Regions from separate parts of the Methylobacterium sp. PvP105 genome, predicted to be linked through region 1. Evidence: predicted binding sites of a transcription regulator. Region 1 holds the regulator's gene; the other holds the start of a gene.
The links. Region 1 encodes LexA, which represses DNA repair genes until DNA is damaged. Its sites were predicted from a motif close to TGTTCNNNNTGTGTTCNG; they were not measured.

Region 1 (7,164 bases):
GCCGAGGCCGGCGACCACGAGGCCGCCGTACGAGATCCAGGCCCAGACCGGCCCGTACCGCTCCCGGATCAGCGCGCCGTGGCCGCGCCCGGTGGCGGTCCCGAGCCGCACCGTCAGCTCCTGGACGACGTACAGGATCGGCACCAGCAGGATCTGCAGGAGCAGCAGCGCGTAGCCCCAGCGCGCCCCGCTCTGGGCCGCCGTGATGAGGCTTCCGACATCGGTATCGGCCAGCATCACCACGAGTCCGGGGCCCGCGGCCTTGAGGTAAGCGGACAGGCGAGGCAGGGAAGCGCTGGGCACGGCTCGGGAACAGTCCCGCGCACGGGCGGTTCCGGCGGGCGCCTGCGGCGTTTTCCCGGGGCAGGCGGGAGGAGCGTGAGATGGCGGAGAGCACGGATCGGGGCTCCGGCTGGAGCCTGCAGGCGAGCGCCGTGCCCGACGGGGTGCGCCTGGAACTCGCCCTCGCCGACCTCGGCGGCGCGCCGGTGACCGCCGCGATCGTGCTCGACCGGGCCGAGGCCCGGGCCTTCGCCCGCGCCCTGCTCGCCGCCGCCGGGGACGCGGCGGAGCGGACCTTCCCGAAGCCGGGCGCCTGACGGCGCGCCGCCGGCCGGTCAGCGCACCCCGAGGCCGGGGTTGCGGCCCGGCAGGCGGGGGACCACCGTGCCGCGCTTCTCGATCGGCGCGTCGCACGCGTAGGCGAACTCGGTCTTCAGCGGATCGAACACGGTCTCGCCGGTGATCCGGCAATCCTCGCGCACGGTCTCGTCGAGATAGGCCCGGGCGGCGGTGCGGAAGCGCTTCACCCGGGTGGCGTCCGGCTCCGGATCGATCCGGACCTCGCTCAGATTGCAGCCGGTGTACTCGCGCAGGGCGTTGGAGACGATCAGCATCCGGCGCAGCTGCCGGTTGTCGTAGACCTCGTAGGGCTCCTTGCAGCCGATCGTCACGACCTGGGGGGTGAGCGCCACGTAGTTCCGCGAGATGTAGGAGAACCCGGTGGTGCAGCCGGCGAGGCCGAGGGCGGCGAGGCCGAGGGGCAGCAGAGCCGCGGGTCGTCGCATCCTCGTCATTCCAAGAGGGTCCCAGCCCGCGCCCCGGATCCGCCGCCTGCCCGGCGGGGCACCGCGGTGCATTGAAACGGCTCCGCTTGCGCCGTCAATGCGTTTCTCCGCCTTGTCCCGCGGGCGCGCCGCGGCGCGCCGAGCGTGGCGGTGCCGCTCTTGCGGAACACTTGCGGAACGTTTAACCTGTTCGTGATTTGTTTCGGAGACCGTCACGTGGCGGTCCGCCAAGCCGCGAGTCCCCCGTCGATGCTCACGCGCAAGCAGCTGGACCTCCTGCGATTCATCCAGAGCCGGATGCAGGAATGCGGCGTCCCGCCGTCGTTCGACGAGATGAAGGATGCCCTCGACCTCAAGTCGAAATCCGGTATCCACCGGCTGATCACGGCGCTGGAGGAGCGCGGCTTTCTCCGGCGCCTGCCGAATCGGGCGCGCGCCATCGAGGTGATCCGCATCCCCGAGAGCCTGACGCAGGCCGCGCCGGCGCCCCAGACCCCCGCCGAGCCGCGTCGCTTCACGCCGAGCGTGGTCGAGGGCGGCAAGTCCAAGCAGCCGCCGGCCCCGGCGAGCACGCGGATGATCGACGAGTCCGGCCGGGCCATCTCGATCCCCGTCATGGGTCGGATCGCGGCCGGTACGCCCGTCTCGGCGATCCAGAACCAGAGCCACGCCATCACCCTGTCGCCGGACTTCGTGGCCGGCGGCGAGCACTACGCCCTCGAGGTGCGCGGCGACTCGATGGTCGAGGCCGGGATCCTGGACGGCGACCTCGTGGTCATCCGCAAGCAGGACACCGCCAATACCGGCGACATCATCGTGGCGCTGATCGACGACGAGGAGGCGACGCTCAAGCGCCTGCGCCGCCGCGGCTCCTCGATCGCCCTGGAGGCCGCCAACCCGGCCTACGAGACCCGCGTGCTCGGGCCCGACCGGGTCCGGATCCAGGGCCGCCTCGTCAGCCTCGTCCGCCGCTACTGAAGCGGCTCGGCCGGCGCGTCGCCGGGAGCGAGGTCTCCGCCCGGCGCGGCGGCCCCGTCCTCCGCGGCGCGGTCGCCCGGCTCCGCGGTGACCGGCCGCGGCGGTCCCGGATCGCGTCCCGGATCGCGTCCCGGGGCCGGCCGCCAGGGCACGGCGCGCCCGTCGTCCCGGGCGAAGCGCGCGGCGAAGCCGTCGCCGTCGGTCCGGAGGGCCACGGCGCCGCGGGCGGCGAGGACTTGCCGATCGATCACCAGGGGGCCCGTGCAGGTCGGCGGCGCCGCGAGGAAGGTGATCAGCACCGCGGCGCGGGCGCAATCCTCCGGGAAGGCCCGCCTGTCCCGGACGAGGGCGACCGCCCGCCCGTCCGGCAGCCGGGCGGTGCAGCCGAGCCGGTCGCAGCGCCCGCTGCCCGACCGGACGATGAGCGCCGCGGGCCGCCGCCCGTCACCGTCCGCCTTCAGCCACTGCTCGAGGACGAAGCCGGAGGGGCTTCCGAGGGCCGCGAGCCGCCCGTCCGGACCCCGCACCGCCGCTCCCGCGCCCTGCCGGTCGACGTAGAGGTCGTAGCGGTCGGGCCGGGCCGCGAGGACGAGGCCGAGCAGGACCGGCGGCACGGCGAGCCAGCGCAGGCGGGAGGCCGGCAGCGTCGCCAGCAGCAGGCCCGCGGTCAGCAGGGTCAGCGCTGCGGCGCCGAAGGCCGGCAGCACCAGGCTCGCCCGCTCGAACCCGGCGATCCAGTCCGAGATCGCCAGCATGCCGGCCACCGCCTGCCCCATCAGCCACCAGACCGGCCGGTCGAGGGCGAAGGGATAGGCGAGGCAGCCGATCACCGCGGCGGGCATCACCGCCAGGGAGACGAGCGGCAGGGTCAGGGCGTTGCCGACGAGGCCGAAGGGCTGAACCGTCTGGAAGTGGTAGGTGGCGAAGGGCGCGGTCGCGACCTGCGCCACAAGGGTCGTGGCCAGGGTCCCGGTGATCGCCGAGAGGCCGGTGCCGACGAGGCGGCCGATCCGCCCGGCCCCGGGGCGCACGAACAGCCGCCCGTCGATCAGCCGGGCGCAGGCGATCAGCCCGGCCACGGCGCCGAAGGACATCTGGAAGCTCGGGCCGAGCAGGCCCTCCGGCTCCCGGGCGAGCGCGATCAGCGCCGCGAGGGCGAGGTTGCGCATCGACAGGGCCGGCCGGTCCGCCAGGATCGCGCCCAGCATGATCAGGGTCATGATCAGCGAGCGCTCGGCCGCGATGTCCCAGCCCGAGAAGGCGCAGTAGGCGGTGACGCCGACCATGGCGAAGCCGGCCGCGATCTTCTTGATCGGCCAGAGGAGCGCGCAGAGCGGCACCGCGGCGAGGACCGCCCGCACCAGCCAGAACACCACGCCGGCGGCCAGCACCATGTGGAGGCCCGAGATCGACACCACGTGGTAGATGCCCGCGGCGCGGAGCGCGTCGTTGGTCGCCGGTCCGATGAGGCCGCGCTTGCCGGTCACCAGGGCCGCCGCCACCGCGCCCGCCTGGCCGCCGGCGGCCTCCGCGATCCGGCGCGTGAGCCCGTTGCGGGCCGCGTCCAGCGCCGCGGCGAGCCGCAGGCCCAGCGGCGGCGGCTCGGACGGCGCCCGGACGGTGACCGCGCCGACCAGCGAGCCCACCGCGCCGATCCCCTGGAAGTAGGCGTCCCGGGCGAAGTCGTAGCCGCCGGGCCGGGCCGCCTCCGGGGGCGGCAGCAGCCGCGCCGTGGCGGCGACGACGTCCCCGGGGCGCGGGATCGGCGTCTTGCGGAACGAGACCCGCACCCGGGCGGGCCGCGCCTCGGGCGCGAGGCCGGCGAAGCTCTCCACCCGGATCACCAGCCGGGCGCCGACCTCGCGCTCGTCCAGGGCCTCGACCGTTCCGACGAGCGGACCGATCGTGGTGCGCGTCAGGATCGGCGCGGCGACCTGCGAGACCCGCCAGGTCGCCGCCGCGAAGCCGAGGAGCGCGGCCGCCACCGCGAGCGCCGCCGCCAGGGCCGCCGGCCGCGCGCCGAGGACGGGGACCGGCGCCAGCGCGAGGGCGGCCGCGATCAGGGGCGCGGCCAGGCTCGGCGCGCCGTCGGCCGCCGCGAAGTAGACCAGGATCCCGCCGCCGAAGGCCACTGCCAGCCAGGGAAACAGCCGGCGCTGCTCGGCCTCGCGGGCGAGACCGGCGGCGACCCAGCCGCGGAGCGCCGGTAGGGCGGGCGGGAGGGCTCGGACGCGCGGGCCGATCAGCGCCACCGCGCCGCCCGCCCGCCTCGCGCCGATCCGCCGCATCGCCGCCGCCCCGCTCCGCGCGACCTGTCGTCGGGGTCGAGCGATTCTGCGGGCGATTCTTAACGCATCCGCCGGCCCGTGCTACAGCCGGCTCTTCGTGCTACGGGCGCCCTGTCGAGCCCCTCGCCGCTCCGCCGCCCCTTCGCCGTCCGTCGCGCTCCGTCCGCGACCAGCCCCGGAACATACCGGACCGATGTCCTCAGCCGTCATCACGCGCTTCGCCCCCTCGCCCACCGGCTACCTGCACATCGGCGGGGCCCGCACGGCCTTGTTTAACTGGCTCTACGCCCGCCACACCGGCGGGAAGATGCTGCTGCGCATCGAGGATACCGACCGGGAGCGCTCCACCAAGGGCGCGATCGACGCGATCCTCGACGGCCTGTCCTGGCTCGGCCTCGACTGGGACGGCGACGTGGTCTTCCAGTTCGCCCGCGCCGAGCGCCACCGCGCCGTGGCCGAGGAGCTGCTGGCCGCGGGCCGCGCCTATCACTGCTACGCCACCGCCGAGGAACTCGCGCAGATGCGCGAGACCGCCCGCGCGGAGGGGCGCGCCCCGCGCTACGACGGCCGCTGGCGCGACCGCGACCCGTCCGAGGCGCCCGCCGGGGTCAAGCCGGTGATCCGCCTGCGCGCGCCGACCGAGGGCGAGACCGTGGTCGAGGACGCCGTCCAGGGCCGGGTCACCTGGGCCAACAAGGACCTCGACGACCTCGTCCTGCTGCGCTCGGACGGGACGCCGACCTACATGCTCGCCGTGGTGGTCGACGACCACGACATGGGCGTCACGCAGATCATCCGCGGCGACGACCACCTCACCAACGCGGCGCGCCAGAGCCAGATCTTCTCGGCGCTCGGCTGGGACGTTCCCCGGATGGCCCATATCCCGCTGATCCACGGGGCCGATGGGGCCAAGCTCTCGAAGCGCCACGGCGCGCTCGGCGTCGAGGCCTATCGCGATCTCGGCTACCTGCCGGCGGCCCTGCGCAACTACCTCGTGCGGCTCGGCTGGAGCCACGGCGACCAGGAGGTCTTCTCCACCGAGGAGATGGTCGCGGCCTTCGACCTCGGGGCGGTCGGTCGCTCCGCGGCGCGGTTCGACTTCGCCAAGCTCGCCAACCTCAACGGCCTCTACATCCGCACCAGCGCCGATGCCGATCTCGTCGCGGCGATCGAGACCATCCTTCCGAATGTCGGGCCGGAGCGCGGCCTGTCGGCGCCGCTGCAGCCCGACCTCAAGGACAAGCTGATCCAAGCCATGCCGGGCCTGAAGGAGCGGGCCAAGACGCTGATCGAGCTCCTCGACAGCGCCTACTACCTCTACGCCCAGCGGCCCCTGGCACTGGACGACAAGGCCCGCGCCCTCCTCTCCGACGAGGGGCGCGGCCGCCTCGCCGGCGTGCGGCCGGTGCTCGAGGCGCTGCCCGACTGGAGCGCGGCCTCCACCGAGGGCGCGGTGCGCCAGTACGCGGAATCGGCCGGCTGCAAGCTCGGACAGGTCGCCCAGCCCCTGCGCGCGGCGCTGACCGGCCGCACCACCTCCCCGCCCCTGTTCGACGTGATGGCGGTGCTCGGCCGGGAGGAAACCCTGGCGCGCCTCGGGGATCAGGCGCCGCAGGGCTGAGACTGCCGCGCGCGGACCGGGAACTGCGGGCCCCGGCCCGGATTGCGTTGGGTGGAATTCAGTTGGCGGAATTCGCTTGGCGTCGGGGGCGGGTTGTCACCGACCCCGTTGCTGCTGCACTGCCGTTTGGGTAACCCATGGCTGTGAGCACCCGCAGCATAATGCGTGTGCTCAGGCCCCCGGGACCGACTCGGGCAGCCCGAGGCCGGCATCCGCCACGTCGCCAGAGAAGGGTCCACGATCCATGAGCGCACCCAGCACCATCACCGTGGACGGCAAGTCGATCGAACTGCCGGTGAAATCCGGCACGATCGGGCCGGACGTGATCGATATCGGCAAGCTCTACGCCCAGACCGGCGCCTTCACCTTCGACCCGGGCTTCACCTCGACGGCCTCCTGCGAGTCGAAGATCACCTACATCGACGGCGACGAGGGCGTGCTGCTGTACCGCGGCTACCCGATCGAGCAGCTCGCCGAGAAGGGCGACTTCCTCGAGACCTGCTACCTGATGCTGTTCGGCGCCCTGCCGACCGCCGCCCAGCGGGCCGATTTCGAGTACCGGGTCACGCGCCACACCATGGTGCACGACCAGATGAACCGGTTCTTCACCGGCTTCCGCCGCGACGCGCACCCGATGGCCGTCATGGTCGCCTCGGTGGGCGCCCTCTCGGCCTTCTACCACGACTCTACCGACATCACGGACGAGAGCCAGCGGCTGATCGCGTCGATCCGCATGATCGCCAAGATGCCGACGCTCGCCGCGATGGCCTACAAGTACTCGATCGGTCAGCCGTTCGTGTACCCGAAGAACGACCTCGACTACACGTCGAACTTCCTGCGCATGTGCTACGCGGTGCCGTGCGAGGAGTACGAGGTGAACCCGGTCTTCGCCCGCGCGCTCGACAAGATCTTCATCCTGCACGCCGACCACGAGCAGAACGCCTCGACCTCGACGGTGCGGCTCGCCGGCTCCTCGGGCGCCAACCCCTTCGCCTGCATCGCGGCCGGCATCGCCTGCCTGTGGGGCCCGGCCCATGGCGGCGCCAACGAGGCGGCGCTGAAGATGCTGATGGAGATCGGCACTCCGGAGAACGTCGGCAAGTACGTCGCCAAGGCCAAGGACAAGAACGACCCGTTCCGCCTGATGGGCTTCGGCCACCGGGTCTACAAGAACTACGACCCGCGCGCCCGGATCATGCAGAGCACCACC
Region 2 (7,164 bases), 280 kb from region 1:
TTCGTCGGGCTCACCTTCGGTGTGCACAACGGGCAGAAGCACATCCCGGTCTACGTCACCGAGGAGATGGTCGGGCACAAGTTCGGCGAGTTCTCGCCGACCCGCACCTTCCCGGGCCACGCGGCCGACAAGAAGGCGAAGAGGCGCTGAGATGGGCAAGCAAGCCACCCCCCGCGCGCTCCCCGAGAACGAGGCGAAGGCCGTCGCGCGCATGCTGCGCGTCAGCCCGCAGAAGCTCAACCTCGTGGCGCAGATGATCCGCGGCAAGAAGGTCGACACGGCGCTCGCCGAGTTGCAGTTCTCGCGCAAGCGGATCTCGACCGAGGTCAAGAAGTGCCTCGAGAGCGCCATCGCCAACGCCGAGAACAACCACGACCTGGACGTGGACGACCTCGTCGTCTCCCAGGCCTTCGTCGGCAAGGCGCTGGTTCTCAAGCGTTTCCACGCCCGCGCCCGCGGCCGCGGCGCGCGCATCCTGAAGCCCTTCTCGAACCTCACCATCGTGGTTCGCGAAGTCCGCCAGGCCGAAGCGGCCTGAGGAGGATCTGATGGGCCAGAAAGTCAACCCGATCGGTCTCCGGCTCGGCATCAACCGGACCTGGGATTCCCGCTGGTTCGCCAACAAGGGCGACTACGCGAAGCTCATGCACGAGGACGTCGCGATCCGCGCCGCCCTCATGAAGCAGCTCAAGCAGGCGGCGGTCTCCAAGATCGTCATCGAGCGCCCGCACCGGAAGTGCCGCGTCACCATCCACTCGGGTCGTCCGGGCGTGGTGATCGGCAAGAAGGGCGCGGATATCGAGAAGCTGCGCAAGCTCGTCGGCACCATGACCAAGGCCGACGTGACCATCAACATCGTCGAGGTGCGCAAGCCCGAGATCGACGCCACCCTGGTGGCCGACTCGATCGCCCAGCAGCTCGAGCGCCGCGTCGCCTTCCGTCGCGCCATGAAGCGGGCCGTCCAGTCGGCCATGCGTCTGGGCGCCGAGGGCATCCGGATCAACTGCTCGGGCCGCCTCGGCGGCGCCGAGATCGCCCGCCAGGAGTGGTACCGCGAGGGCCGCGTCCCGCTGCACACGCTGCGCGCCGACGTCGACTACGGCACCGCCACGGCGTTCACGACCTACGGCACCTGCGGCATCAAGGTGTGGGTGTTCAAGGGCGAGATCCTCGAGCACGACCCGATGGCTCAGGACAAGAAGGCCCAGGAAGAGGGCGGCCGCTCCGGCGGACGCCGTGAGCGCGATGGCGAGGGCGGCCGCGAGCGCGGACGCCGCGAGCGCGAGCACGCGTAAGGTAGGAAGCCATGCTGCAACCGAAAAAGACCCGCTTCCGCAAGCAGTTCAAGGGCCGCATCCACGGTGCGGCCAAGGGCGGCTTCGAGCTGAACTTCGGCCAGTTCGGCCTGAAGGCGGTGGAGCCCGAGCGCGTCACCGCCCGCCAGATCGAGGCGGCCCGCCGCGCGATCACCCGCGAGATGAAGCGCCAGGGCCGCGTCTGGATCCGAGTGTTCCCGGACGTCCCGGTCTCGTCCAAGCCGACCGAGGTCCGCATGGGCTCCGGTAAGGGCGCCCCGGATTACTGGGCGGCCCGGGTCCATCCCGGCCGGATCATGTTCGAGGTCGACGGCGTTGCCGAGAACATCGCCAAGGAGGCGCTCCGCCTCGGCGCCGCGAAGCTCCCGATCCGCACGCGGGTCGTCCAGCGCATCGCCGACTGAACGGAGGATATCGTGAAGTCGATCCAGAGACTGTCTGATCTGAAGGCGCTGTCGCCGGATCAGCTGAATGACGAGCTGATCAACCTCAAGAAGGAGCAGTTCAACCTGCGCTTCCAGGGGGCCACCGGCCAGCTCGAGAACGTCGCCCGCGTCCGTGAGGTCCGCCGCGACATCGCCCGTGTCCGGACTCTGCAGCGCGCCAAGACGCTGCAGCAGGCCAAGGGCTGAGGCGGGTTTTAGGAGACAACCATGCCGAAGCGCATCCTGCAGGGCACCGTCGTCAGCGACAAGGGTGAGAAGACCATCGTGGTGAAGGTGGAGCGTCGCTTCACGCACCCGGTGATGAAGAAGACCGTGCGTCGCTCGAAGAACTATCACGCGCACGACGAGGGCAACGTCGCCAAGGTCGGGCAGACGGTGTTCATCGAGGAGTGCCGTCCGTTCTCGAAGACCAAGACCTGGAAGCTGGTCGAGGGCGACGCTGCCCAGGCCGAGGCCGGCGAAGCCGCCTGATCCCGCGATCCCGGCGGTTGCGGCTTCCCGCGATCGCCTGATCCCGGCCCGCGGCGTCGCGGGATGGTGCCCGCGAGGGTGTCCGTCCCGGGTTCGCCGGGTGACCGGAACGACGAACGCCCGGACGCAATTCGACTCGCGAGAGCCGGATTCGTGCCGGGCGTCGTCGTTTCCGGGAGCGCCTATGGGACGATTCGGCCGATCGGCCGCCGGGTTTTTCCCGGGCGTGTGAACGGCCAGCGTTCCGTCTCGAACTCGGTGTGCGCCGCGCAGCCGCACTTTCGCGTCCGCCCGGCGGACGAGCGGCGTCCCGGGCCTTGTCGACTGAGAACAAAACGGGTACATAGAAGCGGTGGCGACGCGCGTTGTGAACTGCGTCCAACCCCTTCATAAGGAGCCCGCCAGATGGCCCAGCCCGCATTGAAAGTGGTCGACATGCCCCCGGTGGACAAGGACAAGTCCAAGGCGATCGACGCCGCCCTGTCTCAGATCGAGCGCGCCTTCGGCAAGGGCTCGATCATGCGGCTCGGCAAGAGCGACAAGGTTCAGGAGGTCGAGACCGTCTCGACCGGCTCGCTCGGCCTCGACATCGCGCTCGGCGTCGGCGGCCTGCCGCGCGGCCGCGTGATCGAGATCTACGGTCCCGAATCGTCGGGCAAGACGACGCTGGCGCTCCACACCATCGCGGAGGCCCAGAAGAAGGGCGGCGTCTGCGCCTTCGTGGATGCCGAGCACGCCCTCGACCCGGTCTATGCCCGCAAGCTCGGCGTGAACCTCGACGACCTGCTCATCTCCCAGCCCGACACGGGCGAGCAGGCGCTCGAGATCACCGACACGCTGGTGCGCTCCGGCGCCATCGACGTGCTGGTGGTCGACTCGGTGGCCGCGCTGACCCCGCGGGCCGAGATCGAGGGCGAGATGGGCGAGAGCCAGCCCGGCCTCCAGGCCCGGCTGATGAGCCAGGCCCTGCGCAAGCTGACCGGCTCGATCTCGCGCTCGAACTGCATGGTCATCTTCATCAACCAGATCCGGATGAAGATCGGCGTCATGTACGGCAGCCCCGAGACGACTACGGGTGGCAACGCCCTCAAGTTCTACGCGTCGGTGCGCCTGGACATCCGCCGCATCTCGACCCTCAAGGACCGCGACGAGGCGATCGGCAACCAGGTCCGCGTCAAGGTGGTGAAGAACAAGGTCGCGCCGCCGTTCAAGCAGGTCGAGTTCGACATCATGTTCGGCGAGGGCGTGTCGAAGGTCGGCGAGCTGATCGACCTCGGCGTGAAGGCCGGCATCGTCGAGAAGTCCGGCGCCTGGTTCTCGTACAACAGCCAGCGCCTCGGCCAGGGCCGCGAGAACTCGAAGGGCTTCCTGCGCGACAACCCGAAGATCGCCGCCGAGATCGAGGGCTCGATCCGGCAGAATTCCGGTCTGGTCGCCGAGAAGATCCTGGAGAACGCCGCTCCAACGGCGGACGATCTCGACGAGGGCGAGGCCTGAGCCGCGCCGCCGCGCACCGGGATCGGCGCGCGGCGGACCTTGCGACCCGCGAAGATCGGCGGCCCCGGAGCCTCTCCGGGGCCGCTTCGCGTTCAGGGGCGGCGGGAGGACGCGCCGGCGCCGACCCTCAGTCGGCCATCGTCTTCTTCACGGTCTCGACGAGCTGCTTCAGGCTGAAGGGCTTCGGCAGGAAATTGAAGGTCTCGCCCTCGGGCAGGTTCTTGCGGAACGCGTCCTCGGCGTAGCCGGAGACGAAGATCACCTTCAGGTCGGGCTGATGCTTGCGCACCTCGCGCAGGAGGGTCGGGCCGTCCATCTCGGGCATGACCACGTCGGAGACGACGAGGTCGATGGTCTGGGCGCCCTCGCGCACGATCGCCAGGGCCTCTAGGCCCGAGGCCGCCTCCAGAACCGTGTAGCCGCGGGCCGAGAGCGCCCGGCTGTTGACCGCCCGCACCGGATCCTCGTCCTCGACGAGCAGGATGGTGCCCTGCCCCGTATGGTCGGCGGCGGGCTTGCGCGGCGCCGGCTTGTCGGCCTTGGCGGGCGGCGCCTCACCCCGCGGCGCGACGCCGTCGCTGCCGGTGGCCGGCTTGGCGGTCGGATCGGCGCCCGGCTGCAGGACGGTCGGCGCGAGCGGCTCCGCGCGCGGCAGGGCGGGCTCGGCGGCCGCGACCGGCACCTCCTCGGCCTCTGCCACGGGCACGTGGCGCGGCAGGTAGATGCGGAAGGCGGTGCCCTCCCCGACCTTCGACTGCACGTCGATGGTGCCGCCGGACTGCTTGACGATGCCGAACACCGTCGAGAGCCCGAGGCCGGTGCCCTTGCCGATCTCCTTGGTGGTGAAGAACGGCTCGAAGATCTTCTCCATCAGTTCGGGCGGGATGCCCTGACCGGTGTCGCGCACCTCGATCAGCACGTGGTCGCCCGCCGGCGCCCCGCCGCGCCCCTCCGCCCCCGCGGCCGCCCCCGGATCGGAGACGTTCTCGGTACGGATCATCAGCTTGCCGCCCTCCGGCATGGCGTCGCGGGCGTTGACCGCGAGATTGACGATCACTTGCTCGAACTGGTTGACGTCGGCCTTCACCGGCCAGACCTCGCGGCCGTGCTTCAGCTCCAGGGCGACGCGCTCGCCGAGGAGCCGCTTGAGGAGGAGGGTCAGCTCCGAGAGCGCCTCCCCGACATTCATCACCTCGGGACGCAGGGTCTGCCGGCGGGAGAACGCCAGGAGCTGGCGGACGAGGCCCGCCGCCCGGTTGGCGTTCTGCTTGATCTGCATGATGTCCTGGAAGGCCGGGTCGGTCGGCCGGTGGCTCGCGAGCAGCAGGTCCGAGTAGCCGATGATCGCCTGCAGGACGTTGTTGAAGTCGTGCGCGATGCCGCCGGCGAGCTGGCCGACCGCGTTCATCTTCTGGGCCTGGGCGACCTGCTGCTCCAGCTGGCGCTGCGCCGTCGTGTCGAGGGCGTAGAGGATCACCCGCTCGGCCTCGTCGGTCTGCTGGCCGGGATCGCCGCCGTCGGCCGGGCTCAGCCAGACCCGGGCCGAGCGGCCGCCGGGCCCGTTCAGCTGGACCTCGATCGGCTCCGGATCGGTGCGCCCGCTCGCGGCGCGGGCGAGGCCGGCCTCCAGGGCGGTCCGGTCCGCCACCGAGTCGGCGACGTTGGGCTCGACCCGGGGCACGCCCTCGCCGTCCGGGGCTCCGTCGTCGGCCTGCCGCGGGACCGTGCCGAACAGCCGCGTGAACGAGGCGTTGGCGCGGGCGATCCGGCCGCTGCTGTCGAGCGTCGCGATGGCGATCGGCGAGTTGTTGAGGAAGCGGGCGAGGCGCACCTCGGCGGCGCGCTGCGGCTCGTCGGTCTCGGCCCCGGCGGAGCGGTTGATCACGAAGGTCCGCGACGAGCCGGGCTTGCCGTCCTTGCCGAAGGCGACCCGGTGGTAGAGCCGGACCGGCAGGGTGTGACCGTTGCGGCGGCGCAGGTCGAGGTCGAAGCGGTCGGTGCGGACCTCGCCGGGCAGGCCGGCGGTGCGCACCAGCACGTCCGCCTCCGGTGCGATCTCGGTGAGGTGCGGGCCGCCCGGTCCGACGCTGGCGAGGTCGTAGCCGAGCCAGGCCGCCAGGGTCGCGTTCATGTACACGATGGCGCCGGCCGGATCGATCGACAGGAAGCCCGCCGGGGCGTGGTCGAGGTAGTCGATGGCGTGCTGGAGTTCCTGGAAGACGTTCTCCTGCCGCTCGCGCTCGGCGGTGATGTCGGCGACCGTCCAGAGGGAGGCCGCCCGGCGCGGGCGCGCGAGGGGCCGCACCGAGACCCGGTACCAGCCGAAGCCGCGCTCGCCGGCCGTGGGTCCGAGGGGCGGCGACATCCGCACCTCCTCGGTGTGGGCCCGGGCGTCGCGCGAGGCCTGCGACAGGCGGTAGACGGCTTCGGAAACCTCCGGGGAGCCGACGAGGATGCGCTCCACCGGCACGAGGTTCGAGAAGGTGTCGCCGCTGGCGATCCGCAGGTAGGCCTCGTTGGCGTAGATCAGCCGGCCGCCGTCCTCCACCACCAGCTTGCCGTCCGGCGAGGCGTCGACGATGCCCTTGGTGATGTCGTCCCGGGCGGCGCTGCCGCTGAGCTGGAGCGCCCCGATGGCGAGGGCGAACAGGAAGAACACGCCCGCCATGGCCAGCAGGGCCAGGAGCCAGACGATCAGCGACTGGGCCTGCTCGTTGGCCACGAAGGACAGGCCGATAGCGGCGCCGACCAGCAGCCCGGCGAGCACGAGCAGCAGGCCGACCCGGCCCGGCTGTTCCGACCGGTCGATCGAGCCCGTTCCCAGCAGGGCTGACGCCTGTGCGACCGGGGGACCCGAATTCTGCGGGCCCGCGGCGGGCGCCGGAGGTCCAGTGACGTCGGCCATCGGCTTCATTCCAGAACAGTCACCCGGTTAGTCCGCCGGCCATATCAGGACATGCGCGGCGCGGCATCAGTCTCGTCGCGCCAAGCCTAGACACAGCCTCGCGAAAAAAGGTGGAGGAAGCGTGGCTTTCGCCGGCCCGGGCGTTCGGCAGAACGGCTCGGCAAACTGACTCGGCAAACTGACTCGGCGAATTGCCCCGGCGCGGGGTCGCGCGCGGCCTACGCCGCCCTTCTGCGCAGGCGCAGCACGAACCCGATGACCTCCGCCACGGCCCGGTAATGCTCGGCCGGGATCTCCCGGTCGATCTCCACGGTGGCGTGAAGCGCCCGGGCGAGCGGCGGGTTCTCGATGACCGCGACGCCGGTCTCGGCCGCCACCGCGCGGATCCGCAGGGCCAGCGCGTCGACGCCCTTGGCGACGCAGACCGGCGCGGCCATGCCGGTCTCGTAGCGGAGCGCCACCGCGTAGTGGGTCGGGTTCGTCACCACGACGGTGGCGGTGGGGACCGCGGCCATCATGCGCTTCTTCA

Region 2: a site for LexA is predicted at 2,560-2,577, ahead of recA (recombinase RecA). Genes of this name have one in related genera too.

Annotation. Positions count from the first base shown of each region.
Region 1 covers NZ_JAGIPA010000001.1:3,042,818-3,049,981, forward strand. The annotation lists gene J3A75_RS14415 (NRAMP family divalent metal transporter) at 1-303, opposite strand, end outside; gene J3A75_RS14420 (hypothetical protein) at 384-599, shown strand; gene J3A75_RS14425 (hypothetical protein) at 618-1,067, opposite strand; gene lexA (transcriptional repressor LexA) at 1,317-2,045, shown strand; gene J3A75_RS14435 (ComEC/Rec2 family competence protein) at 2,039-4,333, opposite strand; gene gltX (glutamate--tRNA ligase) at 4,527-5,954, shown strand; gene gltA (citrate synthase) at 6,199-7,164, shown strand, end outside.
Region 2 covers NZ_JAGIPA010000001.1:3,324,330-3,331,493, forward strand. The annotation lists gene rpsS (30S ribosomal protein S19) at 1-150, shown strand, start outside; gene rplV (50S ribosomal protein L22) at 152-538, shown strand; gene rpsC (30S ribosomal protein S3) at 549-1,295, shown strand; gene rplP (50S ribosomal protein L16) at 1,307-1,720, shown strand; gene rpmC (50S ribosomal protein L29) at 1,733-1,948, shown strand; gene rpsQ (30S ribosomal protein S17) at 1,970-2,233, shown strand; gene recA (recombinase RecA) at 2,669-3,730, shown strand; gene cckA (cell cycle histidine kinase CckA) at 3,858-6,635, opposite strand; gene flhB (flagellar biosynthesis protein FlhB) at 6,854-7,164, opposite strand, start outside.